DNA from 2 places in the Aliiglaciecola sp. SL4 genome. Region 2 is predicted to be linked to the other one. Evidence: predicted binding sites of a transcription regulator. Region 2 holds the regulator's gene; the other holds the start of a gene.

Region 1 (9,746 bases), on a different contig from region 2:
TTTCAGCTTTGTTTGCGTCTTTTACGACTTTGAAAACAACAGCGTTGTTGCCTTCAGCAGCCATGGTTGATTTTTCAGAAACATGCGGTGCTAATAGCACCTTAAGTAAACGCTCTTCAGAGATCATGCTAACGACTCCTCTAGCTGTTTAACCGCATCGGCAGTGATTAACACTTTTTCGAATGCGATTAAGCTTACTGGGTCAATGCCTTGAACATCACGAACGTCTACTTTATATAAGTTACGAGCAGCTAAGAACAAGTTCTCTTCTACTTCTGACGTTACGATTAACACGTCGTTAAGCTCAAGTTCGTCAAGCTTAGCAATCAATGCTTTTGTTTTAGGTGCATCAACACCAAATTTTTCTACAACAATCAAGCGATCTTGACGTACCAATTCAGAAAGGATGCTACGGATAGCTCCACGGTACATCTTTTTGTTCACTTTTTGACTGTGATCTTGAGGTTTGGCTGCAAACGCACGGCCACCACCGACCCAAATTGGGCTGCGGATTGTACCAGCACGAGCACGACCAGTACCTTTTTGACGCCAAGGCTTCTTGCCACCGCCTCTAACTTCAGAGCGTGTTTTTTGTGCTTTAGAACCCTGACGGGCACCTGCACCGTAAGCCACTACTACTTGGTGTACTAGCGCTTCGTTAAAATCACGTCCAAAGGTTGCTTCGGAGACTTCAAGAGCGCTATTCGCGTCTTTCAATACTAATTCCATCACTTAACTCCCAGACGTTACGCTTTAACTGCAGGCTTGACGATAACGTCACTGCCTGGAGCACCAGGTACTGCACCTTTGATTAGAAGAAGGTTGTTCTCTGCGTCAACACGTACTAGTTCCAAAGATTGAGTAGTCACAGCTTTATTGCCTAATTGGCCAGCCATTTTCTTCCCTTTGAAAACTTTACCTGGAGATTGGTTTTGACCAATCGAACCAGGAGCACGGTGAGACAAAGAGTTACCATGTGTCATACGTTGGTGACTAAAGTTCCAACGTTTGATAGCACCGGCAAAACCTTTACCTTTAGAAGTTCCTGCAACATCAACTTTTGTAGCTTCAGTAAAGATTTCAACAGTAAGTTCACTGCCTACTTCAATACCTTCGCCTTCGTTGTTGTCTAAACGAAACTCCCATAAACCACGGCCAGCTTCCACGCCAGCTTTAGCAAAATGACCTGCTGAAGCTTTATTTACGCGGTTTGCTTTTTTATCACCAGCGGTTACTTGTAGCGCGCGATACCCATCTGTTTCATCAGTACGTAACTGAGTCACACGGTTTGGGGTCGCTTCTATAACAGTCACAGGAATTGAAATACCATCTTCAGTGAAGATGCGAGTCATTCCTACTTTACGACCGATAAGACCAATCGCCATTGTTAAAACCCTCTCTTGTTAGCCCAGGCTGATTTGAACATCAACACCGGCAGCCAAGTCCAATCTCATCAATGCATCAACTGTTTTATCAGTTGGTTCAATGATATCTACCAAACGCTTATGTGTACGGATTTCATACTGATCACGTGCGTCTTTATTCACGTGAGGTGAAACCAATATTGTATAGCGTTCCTTGCGAGTAGGTAGTGGAATAGGACCGCTAACCTGAGCACCTGTACGTTTCGCAGTTTCAACGATTTCAGCCGTAGACTGATCGATCAACTTGTGATCAAACGCTTTCAAACGAATACGAATTCTTTGATTTGGCATCGATTAAGCTCCAATCGAAAGAACAAAAAAAACCATCCACACCAACCTTTCATTAGGTGGGAGGATGCATGTAAACCGATGACCCACAATTGGGGTCTTGTTCATAGTATTTCGATTTCTTCGCTAGCCAACTTTAATTAGAGCTAACTAATGTTGAAATCGAAATCACTGCCCATCAGGGCAAGTGGGCGCGAATTATACATGTGTGTGAAATTAATGCAACGCCTATTAGTAATTAAATGTGAGTTTATAAGGTTAAATTATAAACACAACAAATTAGTGTCATTAAAACGCTAAAAAACTGTACCTAGGAACAGGTGTATTTTAGTTACCATTTCACTAACCTTTTGATATTGCTTTGGCGCAAAGGTTGTTTACGAGGCCAACAGCAATAAAACGTTCTTTTATCTGCAACTCAGTAAAAGGACATTAATTTATTAATCAAAAGGAAATCGCACATGCGAGAATTGAATGTTACGCAATTAGAAGAAGTCAATGGTGGAGTCGCTCCTTTAATTGTTGCTTTTGGAGCTGGGATGTCCGCTGTTGGTTATATTAACAGTTTACCAGGACTCATGTCATTTGGTCGTGGACTCGGTTTTGGTTTTTATGATGCTACTCATTAAACAAAAAGGAATTTTTAATGATCGAATTAAATAGAAATGAATTAATTAAAATTTCTGGAGGCATGCCCGACAACGAAGTTGCAGGTTACGCAATTGGTTATGGTGTGGGATATGTATTCGGAGGAAAAGCGGGTTATCAATTAGGAGTTTCCATTTATAACTTGTTTCATTGATTTTAGAAAAAGTTAAAAGGGGATAGCTCCCCTTTTATTTTTAATAAACTATAAAACAGAAGGGAAGTGTAATGAATCGTAAATTTGTAATATTCACCAATGCTATTTTATTTTTAATGATAGCTACCAATCTCTGGAGTGTCACTTTTAACTGGTTCGTAAACGATATTGACATGTCAGCTAACCCTAATCTACAAACAGCATTGTTATACATTATCTGCGGGTTTCTATTTAACCAATATGGAGCAGAGAAAAATCCTAACGATATTTGTAAAGAGGATTAAATTATGGATCCCAAACTAATTAAGTTTACTAACTGGTTGCTGTATATCTTAGTTGCATTTGCTTTCATTCAAGTTGTAGGGAGCTGGTTTGAAGATGGTACGGGTATCTTCGGAAATCCGGTAGCCCATACAGGAATGTTGCTAATCATACTGGGGTTTTTATTCAACCAAAGCGTAAAACCTAAGCAATCTGAGGAAAAGCAATCTAAATCTTAGGTTTTGTTAATGATTACACTCAGTTATAGTTAGGGAATAAGTAATGACACTGACCGTAGTAGATGGCAACAGAACTTGTTATTGAAGAGACTCTTCAGAAAATAGATAGATTGTTGGAAGCCCATCCATCATTGATGGATGCTTATCAGCAATTGGAACCGATAATTCTTAGTTTGTTTGAAGCTCAGCGTATGAGTATTTTTCAACGCCGACGTCAACATCAAGATTTGGTTGCCCGTTTCAAAACCGGAAAAGAAACGCTACAAATCAAAGTTCCGATTAGTCCACAGTCTATCGCTGGATATGTTGCACTGAGTCAAAAGCCCCTGCTAATTAGCGACCCTTATAATGCGCAAGAACTGGCAGAGATACATCCACGTCTGAAGTTTGCCGATAAATTTGATAAGAACAGTTCTTTTAAAACTGAAAATATCATTTGTGTTCCCATTTTGAATGCCGGCGTACTGATGGGTGTGATGCAAATCATTAATAAAAATGTGGGCTGCTTTGGTGATGCCGATTTACGCTTAGCCAATTCATTGTCAGAAATATTAGGAAATAAATTCCGCTATGAATTGGGCGGAACCAGTAATCCGTTTGATTATCTTGTTCATCGTAAGTTGATGTCTGAAAAAGACCTCAAACAATTTACTGAAACAAGTAAAGATATTCGTCAATTAATCCAACGCATGGTCTCCGAAGCTCGTATTCCCGAAGATGAGTTGGGAAATGCATTATCGGTTCACTATCAAGTTCCCTACATTAGTTACCTGCCTGAGAAATACCATGTTCTGCAAAGCGGTAATAAACTAAACCTATCTTATTTAAAGCGAAACTACGTAGTGGTGTTGGCAGACGCTGCTGAAAATCCAATTGTTTTGATGGCCGAACCTAATAATGCTGCCCTATTAATGGAAATTGAAAGTGCATTAGGAATAGACAGCTATGAAATCTCTGTAGGTTTACCCAATCAAGTGCTGCAATACTTAGGCGCGAGCGGGGGCGGAGGCGCGCCTGGAGAGATGGATGAAATACTGGACGAAATTGGTACCAGTAGTGAAGAGTTAGATGAAACTAGTGAAGAGATGTCTGATGATGCGCCTGCAGTAGTTCGTTTAGTGAGTCGCGTTTTGCATGACGCAAAGCGATTAAATGCATCAGATATCCATGTGGATCCTGAAAAGAACGGTCCGACACGGGTTCGAATGCGCATCGATGGTGTTTGTCGAGATATTACCCAGGTACCGGCTTCTCATCACAGCGCAGTTATTGCACGTATAAAAATCATGTCAAACTTGAATATCGCTGAAAAGCGTGTTCCACAAGACGGTAAATTGGCATTTAAAATGTCAGGTCAGTTGGTTGAAGTTCGGGTCGCAACAATACCGACAGTGGCTGGCGAAGGTGTGGTCATGCGGATTTTAGCCTCAGGTGGCGCGTTACCCATTGAAAAAATGAACATTTCGCCTAAGAACATGAATATGCTTCGGGTAATGATTAAAAAACCCCATGGAATATTATTAGTTGTGGGTCCTACAGGTTCGGGTAAAACCACCACATTGCACGCCATATTAGGTTATTTGAATACACCAGATAAGAAAATTTGGACAGCAGAAGATCCGGTGGAAATAACACAGCCAGGATTGCAGCAAGTTCAGGTGAGTCCCAAAATAGGCTTCACTTTCGCCAACGCATTAAGAGCTTTCTTACGAGCCGACCCTGATATTATTCTTATTGGTGAAATGCGTGATAAAGAAACGGCGCATGCTGGTATAGAAGCCTCTCTGACCGGTCACTTAGTGCTCTCTACTTTGCACACTAACTCGGCACCAGAAACCATCACTCGCTTATTAGATTTAGGCCTAGATCCGGTGAACTTTTCCGATGCCTGTGTTGGCATCATGGCGCAACGCTTGATTCGAACTATATGTCCAAACTGCAAAGAACAATACCCCGCGACTGAAACAGATATGGCGTTTATTCGTCGTCAATACGGCGAAGAATATCTGGAAGAACTTGGTCTGGAGGAGCCGCTAATGTTGTATCGTGGCAAAGGTTGCGATGATTGCGGTGATACTGGTTATAAAGGAAGAACCGGGGTACATGAATTGTTAGCCATGACATCTGATCTTCGCTCTCTAGTGTACAAAGAAGCATCGGTAACTGAAATGAAAGCCCAAGCGATGAAAGATGGAATGAGAACCCTCACGCAAGACGGGATCTTAAAAGTACTAAAAGGTGATACTGATATAGCTCAAATTCAGATTATCAGCGGAACTGAGTAACTGAAAAAGGCACTCAATGGATAAATTGAGTGCCTATTTTAAGGTCTCATCGGGTTCAAAATTAAATAATTTAATACCCCCTGATGTTGCCTACCTTACTCAGAATCAATGGTTCCATTTGCGTTAGGTAAGTTATTCAGTAACTGCTTATTAAACGTATGGAAATCGTTGATTGCCGTTACTAAATCATTGGTTCCCAAGTCTTGAACTTCATTAATAATACGATTAATTAACTTATCGTACTGATCGCCATCCGCTAACTTTTGCTGCGACTGCTCAAAAACATTGAGCATTTTTTGCAAGTAATCACTTACTCTTTCTATCGGTTTTGATGACGGCTCTTGACTGCTGTCGTCATCGTTATATTGAGAAACCGACTCGTAAGCTTTAACTACCTCAACTTGATCTTGTCGAGTGAGTTGCAACGCAAAACCTGCTAGTTCTTGTTCGTCAAAACCAATTTCCAAGGCCTGTTCAAAAGCTTGCTCAATATCTCCTTCAAAAAAAGTGTTGGCCAAATCATTGGCATCAGAAACTAACTGACCTATAGACTCCAGTTCACTTTCATCCAACTCACCAGTTACTGAAAAGCTGTAGTTACTCTGTGCAACAAATACCGATTGCTGAGCCGCTGTAGGCTCGCCGTTTGTTTCAGATGCTTCAGGTCGAGCATTTGCTGGTGTAGAGCTTTCATCTGACTCAGCACTTTGTAATTCAACCTCATCAGCCTGAACATTTGCATTGCTTGGAGTTTCAACATTATCTGTAGAAGCACGCGGTAAAACATCGTTCTTTTCGATGTCTGAACTTTGTGTAATTTGTTTCTCTTGCTCCATTAACACCTGACGATTTAACTCAAACTGTTTTAAATCCTCAAAACGAATAGTGACTTCATCACCATCCCGGGTGCGAATTTGCAACTCGCCACTTTGTTGGCGAGACGCAGAAAGACTCTCTGTTACAGTTGACATAGGAGACTGCAAAGCAGCGTCATCTACTTCGTTTTCGTTACCAAAAAGTTGATCTTGTAATCGTTGAATACCTTGCTCAATTAAATCAGCGCTACGATCAATCCCCTCAGAAATATCTTCATTCATAAAACCTGACAGATCTTTTTCTGCCAGATTGATCCCCTTAGCAACCCCCGAACGTGCTTGGTCAAATAAGCTACTTAAGGTTTCTTCATCCGCACCATTGCGTGCAGCTCCAGAAATCACGCCGCTCACAAAATGAAGTACATTGTTTGCTACTTCTTCAAAGTCGAATAAACTTTCATTTGTTTGTTCAGGACTTTTCAGATTTGCCCGTTTACCATCAAGTTCTAATGTTTGGTTTAACGAGTTACTGTAAATTCTTAACCCGACTGTCGTTTGTGAACTGAGCTTGCTAACAGTAGATTCAGCAGACATACTTAGCCCTGCTTCTGCTTGTTTCAAACCAGCTTCACGCAATTGATTTTTTACCGCGTCATTGGGGTTAACCTGGGCTTTGTCGCCCATAAACGCTTTAATTTCGCCAAAATTCATGTGGAATACCTCACTATCCTCATTTAATAGTATCGACTATAAATTCAGTTTATTGAGAAATTTAATAAAATAAACTTAGTATTACACGAAATTATGAGCAAAATTAGTTAGTTAGCTTCAGGTCAAAAAACAAACACCAAATTGCGTTTGCAAGCGCGCTGGAAATCTTTAAAATTCGCGATTCTTCTTATAATGCCCAACTAATCGAGTTTTTGATGCGCCCAACAGAAATAAATCCCCAATTTTACCAAGCTCAACTCGACGACAAAGTATCCGCTTTAAATCAGCAATTTTCTGAATTTAGCATGCCAGAATTAGAAGTGTTTAACTCTGAAAAGTTGAATTATAGAATGCGTGCAGAGTTTCGTGTTTGGCATGATGGTGACGAACTGTTTCATATTATGTTCGACCAAGAAAGCAAAGAGAAATATCGCGTCGAAACATTTCCTCCTGCTAGTAAATTGATTAATAACGTCATGACAGACTTGGTCGCTTTGTTAAAAGAAAACGACATAGCCAGACGAAAGCTTTTTCAAATCGACTATTTAAGTACTTTAAGTGGCGAAATTATCGTTTCATTGCTTTATCACAAAGCCATAGATGACCAATGGCTTGAGCAAATCAACAAAATTTTGAAACAGTTAAGACAGCATTACCGAATAGATATAGTCGGTCGGGCCCGTAAGCAAAAAATATTAGTTGATAAAGATTTTGTAATTGAGCATTTACCTGTTGGCCAGAAAACCTACGAATTTAAACAAATTGAAAATAGCTTTACCCAACCCAATGCCTTAGTGAATCAAAAAATGGTTGAGTGGGCACTTGATGTCACCACAAATAGCGAAGGCGATTTACTCGAATTATATTGTGGTTTGGGTAATTTCAGTATTCCCATGGCACAAAATTTCAAACGCGTTTTAGCCACTGAAATATCTAAAACCTCGGTAGCTGCAGCACAATATAATATTGAGGCTAACCAAGCCCACAATGTCACCATTTTACGCATGTCCAGCGAAGAGTTTGTGCAAGCTCAAGCTGGGGTGAGAAAATTTAATCGTCTCGAAGGGATAGATTTAACCCAATACGACTGTCGTACTGTATTAGTTGATCCCCCTCGAGCGGGTTTAGATGATGAAACCGTTGCTATGGTTAGTAATTATGACAATATTGTTTATATTTCATGTAACCCAGAAACTTTGCTAGATAACTTGGCTGTTCTAAGTCAAACACACGAAGTGCGCAGATTTGCTTTGTTCGATCAGTTCCCTTATACCCATCATGTGGAGGCAGGGGTTTATTTAGTGCGGAAAAACTAAGCTGAATTATAAAGATTCATTGCTTTTGGCGAACTCTAAAGAGCCATTGGTAATGAACCTTAACTGAATTTTCAAACGTACAGCCAACTGCTCACGTTGAATAGGATCTAAATCTAACGCTTCAGCACCTGTACTAAAAACTAGCTTAACCATAGCTTCTGCTTGCAAGTTAGCGAGCTTTTTACTTAATCCCGTGGTTGCCACGGTATAATCAGTCAGCTCTTCTGTGAAGTGCTGAATCTCCCTAAATACAGCCGTTCGAAACGCGTTCGAAGTACCTGTGTGTTCACGTAATAATAATCTAAAAATATTACTGTTAGCAGAAATGAACTCCATAAAAGTATCAATGGACGTGCTGATGACTCCCCCTCCTGACGCAATTCTGACTCGAGCTTGTCGCATCAACTGGCGCAATGTTAACCCAGCCTCATCCACTAGAGTTAGACCAAGCTCATCAATATCTTTAAAGTGTCGGTAAAAAGAAGTTGGTGCGATGCCCGCCGCCCTTGCCACTTCTCTAAGACTCATACTAGAAAAGCTATGTTGTTCATCTAAAAGACCAAAAGCAGCATCTATAATTGCGCGACGTGTTTTTAACTTCTGTTGTTGCCGAGTTTGAATCACTTAGTACCCTCAGATATTTCCAGTCGTGAGATAATTATCAGGTTGAATTACACCTTAGGTTAACAGGCTTTTCAATTTATTTACTTGATAAAATATGCGGCTCAGGATAAATTAGCGTACAGTTGTAAGCTCAAAAGCATTTTTAAATGAACAAACCTCGTCTTTTATTGACCAATATTTTGGTCTTTCTCATCACCGGAGTCATTGCTGTAGTTGGCGTTCCATTGGAAGCATATTTCAATGGGTTCGACGCATTTGAAGTGACGGCCTGTATATTCTTAATATACTTTTCTGGCATGTCCATAACCGCTGGCTACCACAGATTATGGTCTCATAAAGCATACGAAACTAATTCCGTTGTTCGCTTTATACTTGCTGTAGGTGGTGCAATGGCACTGCAGAATAGTATTTTACATTGGAGCTCTGATCATCGAGTTCATCACAAATTTGTTGACCAAAATGGTAAAGACCCCTATTCAGCCAAACGAGGGTTTCTATTCTCTCATATAGGCTGGATGCTTAGAGATTATGAGTCACATAGATATGATGACTACAAGAATTGCAGAGATTTGCAAAAAGATGCCATTGTAATGTGGCAACATAAATATTATATACCTATTGTTCTGGCTACCAATTTTGGCATCCCTATGGCATTAGGATTTCTTAACGGCGACGTATTAGGAATGCTTCTATTGGCTGGTGTATTCAGATTAGTAGTTGTCCATCACGTTACTTTTTTCATCAACTCACTAGCCCACATTTGGGGTAAACAACCCTATACCGATAAAAACACAGCTCGTGACAATGGTATTTTAGCCTTTTTCACCTTTGGTGAGGGTTATCATAACTATCATCATATTTTTGAGTATGACTATAGGAACGGTATTCACTGGTGGCAGTTCGACCCTACTAAATGGTTAATTCGTGGACTCTCTGCTCTAAAACTGGCTCGGAACTTACGTCGTTGTCCAGAAGAAAGAA
Region 2 (9,746 bases):
CGACAAGCTGAAATGAGGCTGGGTACTTTACCTGTTTAGCTGCTCTAGAAATAGAGACGAAGCCCGACTCAATAGGCTGTCTGAGTACATCTAATACGCGCCGCTCGTATTCCGGTAGTTCATCTAAAAATAGTACCCCATTATGAGCTAGGCTTATTTCACCAGGTTTAGGATTACTACCTCCACCAACCAAAGCAATAGCTGATGATGTATGATGCGGTTGACGAAATTTGCGTAGTAACCATGTAGTAGGGTCAACTTCATGACCGCTAATTGAATAGACAGTTGCGGTTTCTAAAGCCTGCTGTTGCGACATTTCCGGCAAAATCGTTAATAAACGTTGGGCTAACATGGTTTTACCGGTGCCAGGTGGCCCTACAAATAAGATGTTGTGATTGCCGGCTGCAGCAATTTCTAATCCACGTTTGGCTAACTGTTGGCCTTTGATATCAGCCATATCAAACTCATATTGCTGAACACGTTTTATAGCATTTGGTTGTTGTAAATGCTGTTTTTGTTGGCCGCAAAGGTGCAAATAAAGTTGCGCTAAATTAGTAAAAGCAAATACATTACTGCCTTCAATTAAGCAAGCTTCTGATGCATTTTCCGTTGGCAATATGGCTGTGCGTTTGGCGTTATGACAGGCATAGTTGAAAGGCAGTGCGCCAGAGATAGGACGAATATCTCCGGTCAGTGCTAACTCTCCAGCAAACTCAAAATTTTCTAGTTTTTCAACCGCTATCAAACCACTGGCCGCGATAATACCGATAGCAATGGGCACATCAAATCGCCCACCATCTTTAGGTAAATCGGCTGGGGCTAAATTAATGGTGATACGTTTAGCCGGAAATTCAAACCCTGAATTAAGTAAAGCGCTTCGTACCCGTTCTTTGGACTCACGTACCGCGGCATCAGCTAAGCCCACTAAGTTAAATGCTGGCAAGCCGTTGGCCAAATGCACTTCAATACTAATTAATGGGGCATCTATACCCACAGATGCCCGAGAATATACAACGGCTAACGACATCAACATTTCCCTATGCGGTGCGTTTAACTTTTGTTGTAAAAATAGGAATAATTTTGCAGAACTGCCAGAAACTATGGTCTAGTTTTACCCGTAAATCCTCAATACTGTCCCAATTCTTTTGATTTAGACCTACGTAAATAAATGAATTGGCTGTTAAAGAATAATATATACCCTTTGAAAACTTGATTATGCGGGGGGTTACATGATATTTCTATACAACAGTGGCGATCTTATTAATGTGAATACCAACTTTTATACAACTATCGAGCAAGTGTTGATTGTGATTATTGACGCGCGGGGGATACCCCAGCGAGGGTAGGTGTATGTATAGATTTGCCAAAACCCTCGCAGTAAAACGCGGGGGTTTTTGTTTTTAAAGGCAGAAACATAAACATATTTATTTCGTAAAAATGATATCAATTTAGAGGGTTTTACCATGCCAAAGTTACGTTCATCCACAACCACACAAGGCCGCAACATGGCTGGAGCCAGAGCTTTGTGGCGTGCCACTGGCATGAAAGATGGCGATTTCCATAAACCCATTATTGCCGTGTCTAACTCTTTTACCCAATTTGTACCAGGTCACGTGCATTTAAAAGATATGGGCCAATTAGTCGCTCGTAGCATAGAAGAAGCGGGCGGTGTGGCCAAAGAATTTAATACTATTGCTGTTGATGATGGTATCGCCATGGGTCATAGCGGGATGTTATACAGCCTGCCTTCACGAGAAATCATTGCTGATTCTGTGGAGTATATGGTTAATGCCCACTGTGCTGATGCCATAGTCTGTATTTCAAACTGTGACAAAATCACTCCTGGGATGTTGATGGCGTCTATGCGCTTGAATATTCCTGTTATTTTTGTTTCCGGTGGCCCCATGGAAGCGGGTAAAACGAAACTTTCTGATCAACTTATCAAATTAGATTTGGTAGACGCTATGGTTGCCGGTGTTGATGACAACGTCAGCGATTCTGACAGTGAAGAAGTGGAGCGTTCAGCTTGCCCAACTTGTGGCTCTTGTTCCGGTATGTTCACCGCCAATTCAATGAATTGTTTAACCGAAGCTCTAGGTTTGTCGTTGCCAGGTAATGGTTCTATGTTGGCTACTCACGCAGATCGTGAAGGATTATTCAAACAAGCCGGTAAGCAAATCGTTGAGCTTTGTCGTCGTTATTACAAAGAAGATGATGCTTCCGTGCTACCGCGCAATATAGCTAATTTTAAAGCGTTCGAGAACGCCATGAGTTTGGATATCGCCATGGGCGGTTCAACCAATACCATATTGCACTTATTGGCTGCTGCAGTAGAAGGTGAAATTCCATTTACCCTTGATGACATCGACCGTCTGTCTCGTAAAGTTCCCCATCTATGTAAGGTCGCGCCATCTACACCTAAATATCACATGGAAGACGTACACCGTGCTGGTGGTGTATTAGGAATTTTGGCTGAAATTAATCGTGCTGGTTTATTACACGCCGATTGTCCTCATGTGTTGGGTAAATCCATTGGTGAAGTTATCGCTGATTGGGACATTACTAACCCTGCTAATGAAAAAGCCATTGAGTTTTACAAAGCTGGTCCTGCTGGGATACGCACTACCAAAGCCTTTAGCCAAGATTGTCGCTGGCCTACAGCGGATACTGACCGCGCAGACGGCTGTATTCGGAGTTTCGACCACGCATTCAGTGAGGAAGGTGGTTTAGCAGTACTCTTTGGTAATATTGCTGAGGATGGCTGTATTGTAAAAACCGCTGGGGTAGATGAGTCTATTCACAAATTTACCGGTCGCGCCCGTATTTTCGAAAGCCAAGATGAAGCCGTTGCTGCTATTTTAGGTGACGAAATTGTTGCAGGTGATGTGGTCATTATCCGTTATGAAGGTCCTAAAGGTGGTCCAGGTATGCAAGAAATGTTGTACCCAACCACTTATCTAAAAGCCAAAGGTTTAGGTAAAGAATGTGCCTTGATCACTGACGGCAGATTTTCAGGTGGTACTTCTGGTTTGTCTATTGGTCACTGTGCGCCAGAAGCAGCGAGCGGCGGCGGTATTGGTTTAGTGGAAGAAGGTGACACTATCTTAATTGATATTCCGGGTCGTAAGATTGGTATTGATATTAGTGACGCTGACCTACAAACTCGTCGTGACAATATGAATAATAGTGCTAGACCTTGGAAACCTGCTACCCGTCAACGTAAAGTTTCTTTAGCCTTAAAAGCCTACGCATTATTAGCCACAAGTGCTGATAAAGGCGGCGTGCGTGATGCTTCGAAATTGGAAGATTAAATGAGTTTATCTGCTAATGAGTATTTAAAACGTATTCTACTGTCACCTGTTTATGATGTGGCAGTAAATAGCGAGCTTAATCGGTTAACCAGTTTATCTAACGCTTTAGGTAATGAGATTTATTTGAAGCGTGAAGATCAACAACCGGTGAAGTCGTTCAAGCTGCGCGGTGCTTACAATAAGTTGGCTTGTTTAACTGAACAACAATTGCAGGCAGGTGTAGTAGCTGCATCAGCAGGAAACCATGCTCAAGGTGTGGCGTATTCGGCTAAGATAAAAAAAATACAAGCTACCATCGTCATGCCAGAAACCACCCCTGATATTAAAGTGGATGCTGTGCGACGCTTTGGCGGTGAGTATGCCCACGTAGTGTTGCATGGCACCAGCTTCGACGAAGCAAAAGCGGAAGCTTTGCGTTTGTCTGAAGTCAACGGCTACACCATGGTTGCGCCTTTTGATGATGAAGATGTCATTGTCGGGCAAGGCACCATTGGCCGTGAATTGCTTGAGCAACTGCCTGATTTAGACATCTTGTTTATCGCAGTTGGCGGTGGCGGATTGGCTGCGGGTATTAGTGTTTACCTTAAGCAATTACGTCCTGATTTGAAAATCATTGCCGTTGAATCCGATGAATCTGCATGTTTACAGGCCGCATTACAAGCCGGTGAACCCGTGCCGCTTTCGTCGGTGGGCATATTTGCTGACGGCGTGGCCGTTAAGACCATTGGTACTGAGCCATTCCGCTTATGTCAGCAATACGTGGATGATGTCATCACCGTTAACACTGATGAAATTTGTGCGGCAATCAAAGATATTTTTGATGATACTCGAGTCATAGCTGAACCTGCAGGTGCACTTTCGGTGGCGGGTATTCGAAAGTATCTTTCAGAGCATAATGTGTCCGGTAAAAAAATTGGTGGCATCTTATGTGGTGCAAATATCAATTTTCATACTTTGCGCTATGTATCTGAGCGTTGTGAACTGGGTGAGCAAAAAGAAGCGGTTTTTGCGGTTAAAATTCCTGAACAAAAAGGTGAATTTAAACGTTTTTGTGAACTGTTAGGCGGTAGAACTATTACCGAGTTCAATTACCGCTATTCCAGTGATGGTGAAGCCCATATCTTTGTAGGTATCAAATTACGTTTTGGACGTGAAGAGTATCATCAATTGGAAAAGTTGCTCACCGATAGCGGTTATCAGTGTTTTGATTTGTCTGAAAATGAAATGGCTAAGCTGCACGTGCGCTACATGGTTGGTGGTCGTCCGCCGACGTTACTCAATGAACATATTTTTTCGTTTGAGTTCCCTGAATATCCAGGCGCTTTGATGAAGTTCTTGAATACCCTTGGTGAGTCATGGAATATTACCTTATTCCATTATCGTAATCATGGGGCTGCTGAAGGTCTGGTGCTTGCGGGGTTTGATTTACCGGACCAAGCTAGAGTCGATTTTGATCAGCATTTGGATAAGCTTGGCTACCAATATGATGAACAAACAACGAACCCTGCTTATCAGTTCTTTTTATCTGATTTAGCAAAGTAATTGTCAAAAAATGCAAAAGGCTCCTTAATCGGAGCCTTTTTTATGTCTGAAAGTTAGCTTTGCAGTGCGTAAAGCTTTTCTAAACGCTGGGCTATTTCAGGTGCTATTAGTGCGATAATATCTTGGCGCAAAGTTTCACTGGTTTCGGAATGTTGTAATTGGCCATCTTCGCTATCTGCTAGAAGTTGATTTTCCCTAAGGGCATTCACAAAGCTTGCCAATACATTTTTATCGAAAAATTCTGGTGAACTAATGCCGTGCAATGCAGACAATCGTTCAGCAAATTTCGCACTTGTTCGCTCCAATGCTGAGCGAGTCATTTTCTTTTCTTTTGCTAATAAAGATAACACCAATGCATAACGTTGCAGTGTTTCCTGAACACAGCGATTTAATAACCACAATGAATAGAATGATTCTGCGGTGGAGTGAGCTGGGGCTAGTTTATCTTCTGCGGTCACTATCATGCCCATCTCTAACATGCTTTCAATTAAGCCTTCCACATATTCTTTTGCTTGTTCGCTCGACATGTAAAGGAACCACTCTCGCTGCAACATTGGGTAGAGGCGCATAATAAGATCAAGTAATTTAGATTTCTCCAACCCATTGTGAGCAAATACGATGGCGGCGATTAATCCCGGAATGGCGAATAAGTGCAAAATATTATTGCGATAGTAAGTTAAGGTGACAGCATTACGTTGCTCTAACGAGATAATTTTGCCGAAGCTATCTTCAGAGACGTTCATTTTCCCCAGTTTCAGGGTTTGTTCTACAATTTCATGCCCGCTTTTGTCAGGCAAGCTCACCAACTCACTGTAAGGTGATAATTTTAGCAAGTGAATATAGTCATCCACTGCCTGCTCGAGTTCCAATTGGCCCATTGCGTTTTTCTTAGCTGAAAGTAAACACAATGCACAAAGTGACATACCGCTTATGGCCGCTGTCTGATTAATTCGCACCATAACCTGATTAGCAAGGATATTTACGGTTGGGGTTAGCCAGCTTGGTTTTTTATCAACCTCACTGTTTTGCGCATCGCGCCAACTCGGTACTTGCTCATCAAGGAAATTATTAAGCTGAATAGGTTCACCAAAATTGAGAAAGCCGTGGCCGTAGTTTTTCAACTTTCTAACCACAGAAAATAACCCGAATACGGATTCTTTTTTCTTGGTATTGCCTTTTAATTCGCTAAGGTAGCTACCTACTTCCATCACATGCTCATAACCAATGTAAACCGGTACTATACTGACTGGACGATTAACTCCTTTGATCATCGCCTGTAAGGTCATTGCTAGCATCCCGGTTTTTGGTGGTAGCAGTCTTCCAGTTCGGCTACGTCCGCCTTCAGCATAATATTTAACCGAATAGCCTTTGTTAAACAGGAGTTCTAGATATTCGCGGAATACACTTGTGTAGAGTTTATTGCCAGCAAAACTACGACGTAGGAAAAATGCACCGCCGCGTCGAAAAATGCCGCCAACAGGCCAAAAGTTTAAATTGATCCCTGCTGCAATGTGAGGGGTAACCAGACCTTGATGGTAAATGGCGTAAGTTAATAGCAGGTAGTCCATATGGCTGCGATGACAAGGAACATATATGATCTCATGACCATTTTGGGCTAGTTTCCGGACTTTATCGGCATGACCAACTTCGATTCCATCATAGATTTTGTTCCAGATCCGAGTTAAAACACGGTCGCCGAATCGAATTAAACCCTCACGGTAATCCGCCGCAATTTCGTTTATATAAGATTTAGCATTTGCCTTAGCTTTAGATAGCGGGATTTTTTTTTGTCTAGATTCTTCGTTAATGGCATTAATAACCGTCACAGAACCCAAAATTGAATTATACAACTCTTGCTTTTCTAACAGCATAGGGCCGTTAAAAGCTTGTCTTTTCCGATGGAAATGGGTGCCGGCTAAACGAATCAATTTGTGCGCGATTTCGGCTTCAGTACCAGGCAACTTAGTCATATCTCGAGACGATACTGCTTTACTATAAGAGACAAAATTATCACGGCCTAAAAACAATACGATAAAGAACTTTCGTAACCAACTGGGCGAAGCTTTATCAGCTAATAGATCAGCTAATCCATTGGACTTTCGGCCAGGTGCGCGGCCCCAAAAAACCGTCACCGGCACAATTTGCAAATCAAGATCGGCGTTGTCTTTGTGAAGTTGAAATAAATGGGTTAAGTCGGCGGCGATTTTAGTGCCTTTAATGGTCCTGCCAATGACAGATTGCGGCTGCTCTAGAAAGACACTGGCGCTATGCTCTTCACCACCGATGATGATTTTTTTAGTCGGATTGGGTAAGTCGACTTTTTTGGTCGACATTTTAAGGGCGAGTTGATCAGTAATCGAGTGGGTTCTAAGCAAATATACAATGGGTTTGCTTTTATCTATTCCTAACTCAGTTTCAATGTCAGTGGGAATACTATTGACTTTGACTAGCCATTTTACGGGAAAAGCAAAAATCGAAAGCAGCAAATTATGCAGCCAATCCATATATAACACCTTGAGGTTTCGAGTTCGTTAAAAGCATAGCATGAAGAGTCGAACTCTATTCATGTTTGCATATTAAAATGCGCAGACCAACGTCTATTAGGTTGTACTACCATTTTATATTGTTAGCGTATGTAAAGTCACCCTAATTAAATCAATAGGCTTTTGATAATTCATGAGAAAATATAAAACAACCTTTGTTTTCTCTGGGTAACTGTATATACTAACAGTTAAACTGTATAGAAAAACAGGCTGTTTATGCGTCCACTAACACCACGACAAAGCGAAATTCTTGAATTAATAAAAGCCACCATGTTAGCCACGGGTATGCCGCCAACGCGTGCTGAAATTGCTCGTCAATTGGGGTTTAAATCGGCTAATGCGGCAGAAGAGCATCTTAAAGCATTGGCACGCAAAGGTGTCATCGAAATCCTCCCTGGTACTTCTAGGGGAATCAAATTGAATGTACCCCTTGAAGATGAATTGGAAGAGGCTGGATTACCTTTAGTCGGGCGAGTGGCTGCTGGCGAGCCAATATTGGCCGAAGAGCATGTTGAGTGTCACTACAAAGTCGACCCTGATTTATTTAAACCCAGTGCTGACTTTTTGCTAAGAGTTAGTGGCATGAGTATGAAAGACATTGGTATCTTAGATGGTGATTTGCTCGCAGTTCATCGCACAACTGATGTTCACAATGGTCAGGTTGTGGTAGCAAGAGTTGACGAAGATGTGACGGTAAAACGGCTAGAAAAGCGTGGTAGAGAAGTGATCCTACATGCTGAAAACGACGAGTTTAATCCTATTAAAGTGGATTTGGCTTCGCAGCCTTTTAATATTGAAGGTATCGCAGTCGGTGTTATTCGTAACGCTGATTGGATGTAAACTTCCGTTTCTGTGACAAAGTTACACTGAAAAGTGACCTAAGGGTCACTTTTTTATTATTTTGCATTCAGGACTTTAAAAACTTAAGTTCAAGCTAAGTTTTTGTTAATCCGTTTTATTAGAAAATATTTTTATCCAACCCCTCTATTTTAACTAGATATAAAATGCACATCCTCCCTTGCTAGACACCACTCTTGGAGGTCATCGATAACCATTATCAACTTTAGTTGGTTCCAAAGTTAAAGTTATTTCCATTCGTTATAAATCATAACTTTTCCATCTATTTTGATTGAAAATCAAGCGCTTGTTTAAATTTTTAACAAAAAACACTAGACGTTAGACTTTAGTTGAGTAATTCTTATACTGGTTTTTACAGTTATGTAACATTAAGATCCCAAGTCGTTTACCAGAACTGAGCCTTTTGCGGTTATTAACTCTGCTTTGCTCCTTTGGAAAAGGCTTACATCATCAGGAGGTGTTGAGTGAAAAAGATATGGTCCGGCGTATTGGTAATACTGACCAGTCTAATTGCATTTACAGTGTCTGCAGAATCGACTTCGACTGCTGATCAGTATCAATTGAATTTGCGCAAAGGTGCGACTGAGATTAGTGGCCAAGTTTATGATCTGCATATGCTTATGTTTTTCATTTGCGTGGTTATTGCAGTTCTAGTATTTGGTGTGATGTTTTGGAGTATGATTTTCCATCGTAAATCTAGAGGTGCGCAACCTGCTAATTTTCATGAAAGTGTGAAAGTAGAAATTGCTTGGACAATTGTACCCTTCATTATTTTAGTCGTGATGGCATTCCCTGCCGCTAAAACACTGATCGCCATGGAAGACCCCGAAAACTCAGAGGTCACTGTGCTGGTTACCGGTTCTCAATGGAAGTGGCATTACAAATACATGGAAAATGATGTTGAATATTATTCCGTGATGGCCACCCAGCAAGAGCAAATCAACAACAAATTCGAAAAAGGACATAACTACCTATTGGAAGTTGATCGTCCTCTTGTCATCCCGACTGGCAAAAAAGTGCGATTTTTAGTTACCTCGGATGATGTTATCCATTCTTGGTGGGTGCCTGATTTTGCTGTTAAAAAAGATGCTAACCCAGGGTTTATTAATGAGGCTTGGGCAAACGTCATTGAGCCCGGTGTATATCGCGGTCAATGTGCAGAACTTTGCGGAAAGGATCACGGTTTTATGCCTATCGTTGTGGTTGCCAAAGAACCTGCTGAATACGAAGCTTGGATAAACGCTCAAGAAGAAGTACAGCGTAAAGCCAAGGAAGAAGAGCAAAGATTGTTGGCTATGAATATGAGCATGGAAGAGTTGATGAGCAATGGTGAGCAGGTTTATATGCGTGCTTGTGCAGCTTGTCATCAACCAAATGGACAAGGGTTACCAGGCGTATTTCCAGCCTTGGTCAATAGTGAAATGGTGCTTAATGACATGACAGCACACATAAATATCGTATTAAACGGTAAAACTGGCACTGCCATGCAAGC

What was found. The regulator LexA, encoded in region 2, represses DNA repair genes until DNA is damaged. The targets are predictions, from matches to a motif close to TACTGTATNNNNATACAGTA.
Region 1: the regulator LexA is predicted to act here: its motif matches at 2,015-2,034, upstream of AB6T38_RS16920 (class IIb bacteriocin, lactobin A/cerein 7B family).

Annotation. Positions count from the first base shown of each region.
Region 1 covers NZ_JBGOSE010000015.1:7,283-17,028, forward strand. The annotation lists gene rplW (50S ribosomal protein L23) at 1-127, opposite strand, end outside; gene rplD (50S ribosomal protein L4) at 124-729, opposite strand; gene rplC (50S ribosomal protein L3) at 747-1,385, opposite strand; gene rpsJ (30S ribosomal protein S10) at 1,404-1,715, opposite strand; gene AB6T38_RS16920 (class IIb bacteriocin, lactobin A/cerein 7B family) at 2,174-2,341, shown strand; gene AB6T38_RS16925 (hypothetical protein) at 2,359-2,514, shown strand; gene AB6T38_RS16930 (hypothetical protein) at 2,802-3,014, shown strand; gene AB6T38_RS16935 (ATPase, T2SS/T4P/T4SS family) at 3,149-5,299, shown strand; gene AB6T38_RS16940 (DUF5610 domain-containing protein) at 5,395-6,825, opposite strand; gene trmA (tRNA (uridine(54)-C5)-methyltransferase TrmA) at 7,041-8,141, shown strand; gene fabR (HTH-type transcriptional repressor FabR) at 8,148-8,765, opposite strand; gene AB6T38_RS16955 (acyl-CoA desaturase) at 8,912-9,746, shown strand, end outside.
Region 2 covers NZ_JBGOSE010000004.1:91,774-101,519, forward strand. The annotation lists gene AB6T38_RS07470 (YifB family Mg chelatase-like AAA ATPase) at 1-1,027, opposite strand, end outside; gene ilvD (dihydroxy-acid dehydratase) at 1,464-3,311, shown strand; gene ilvA (threonine ammonia-lyase, biosynthetic) at 3,312-4,853, shown strand; gene plsB (glycerol-3-phosphate 1-O-acyltransferase PlsB) at 4,907-7,357, opposite strand; gene lexA (transcriptional repressor LexA) at 7,613-8,236, shown strand; gene coxB (cytochrome c oxidase subunit II) at 8,719-9,746, shown strand, end outside.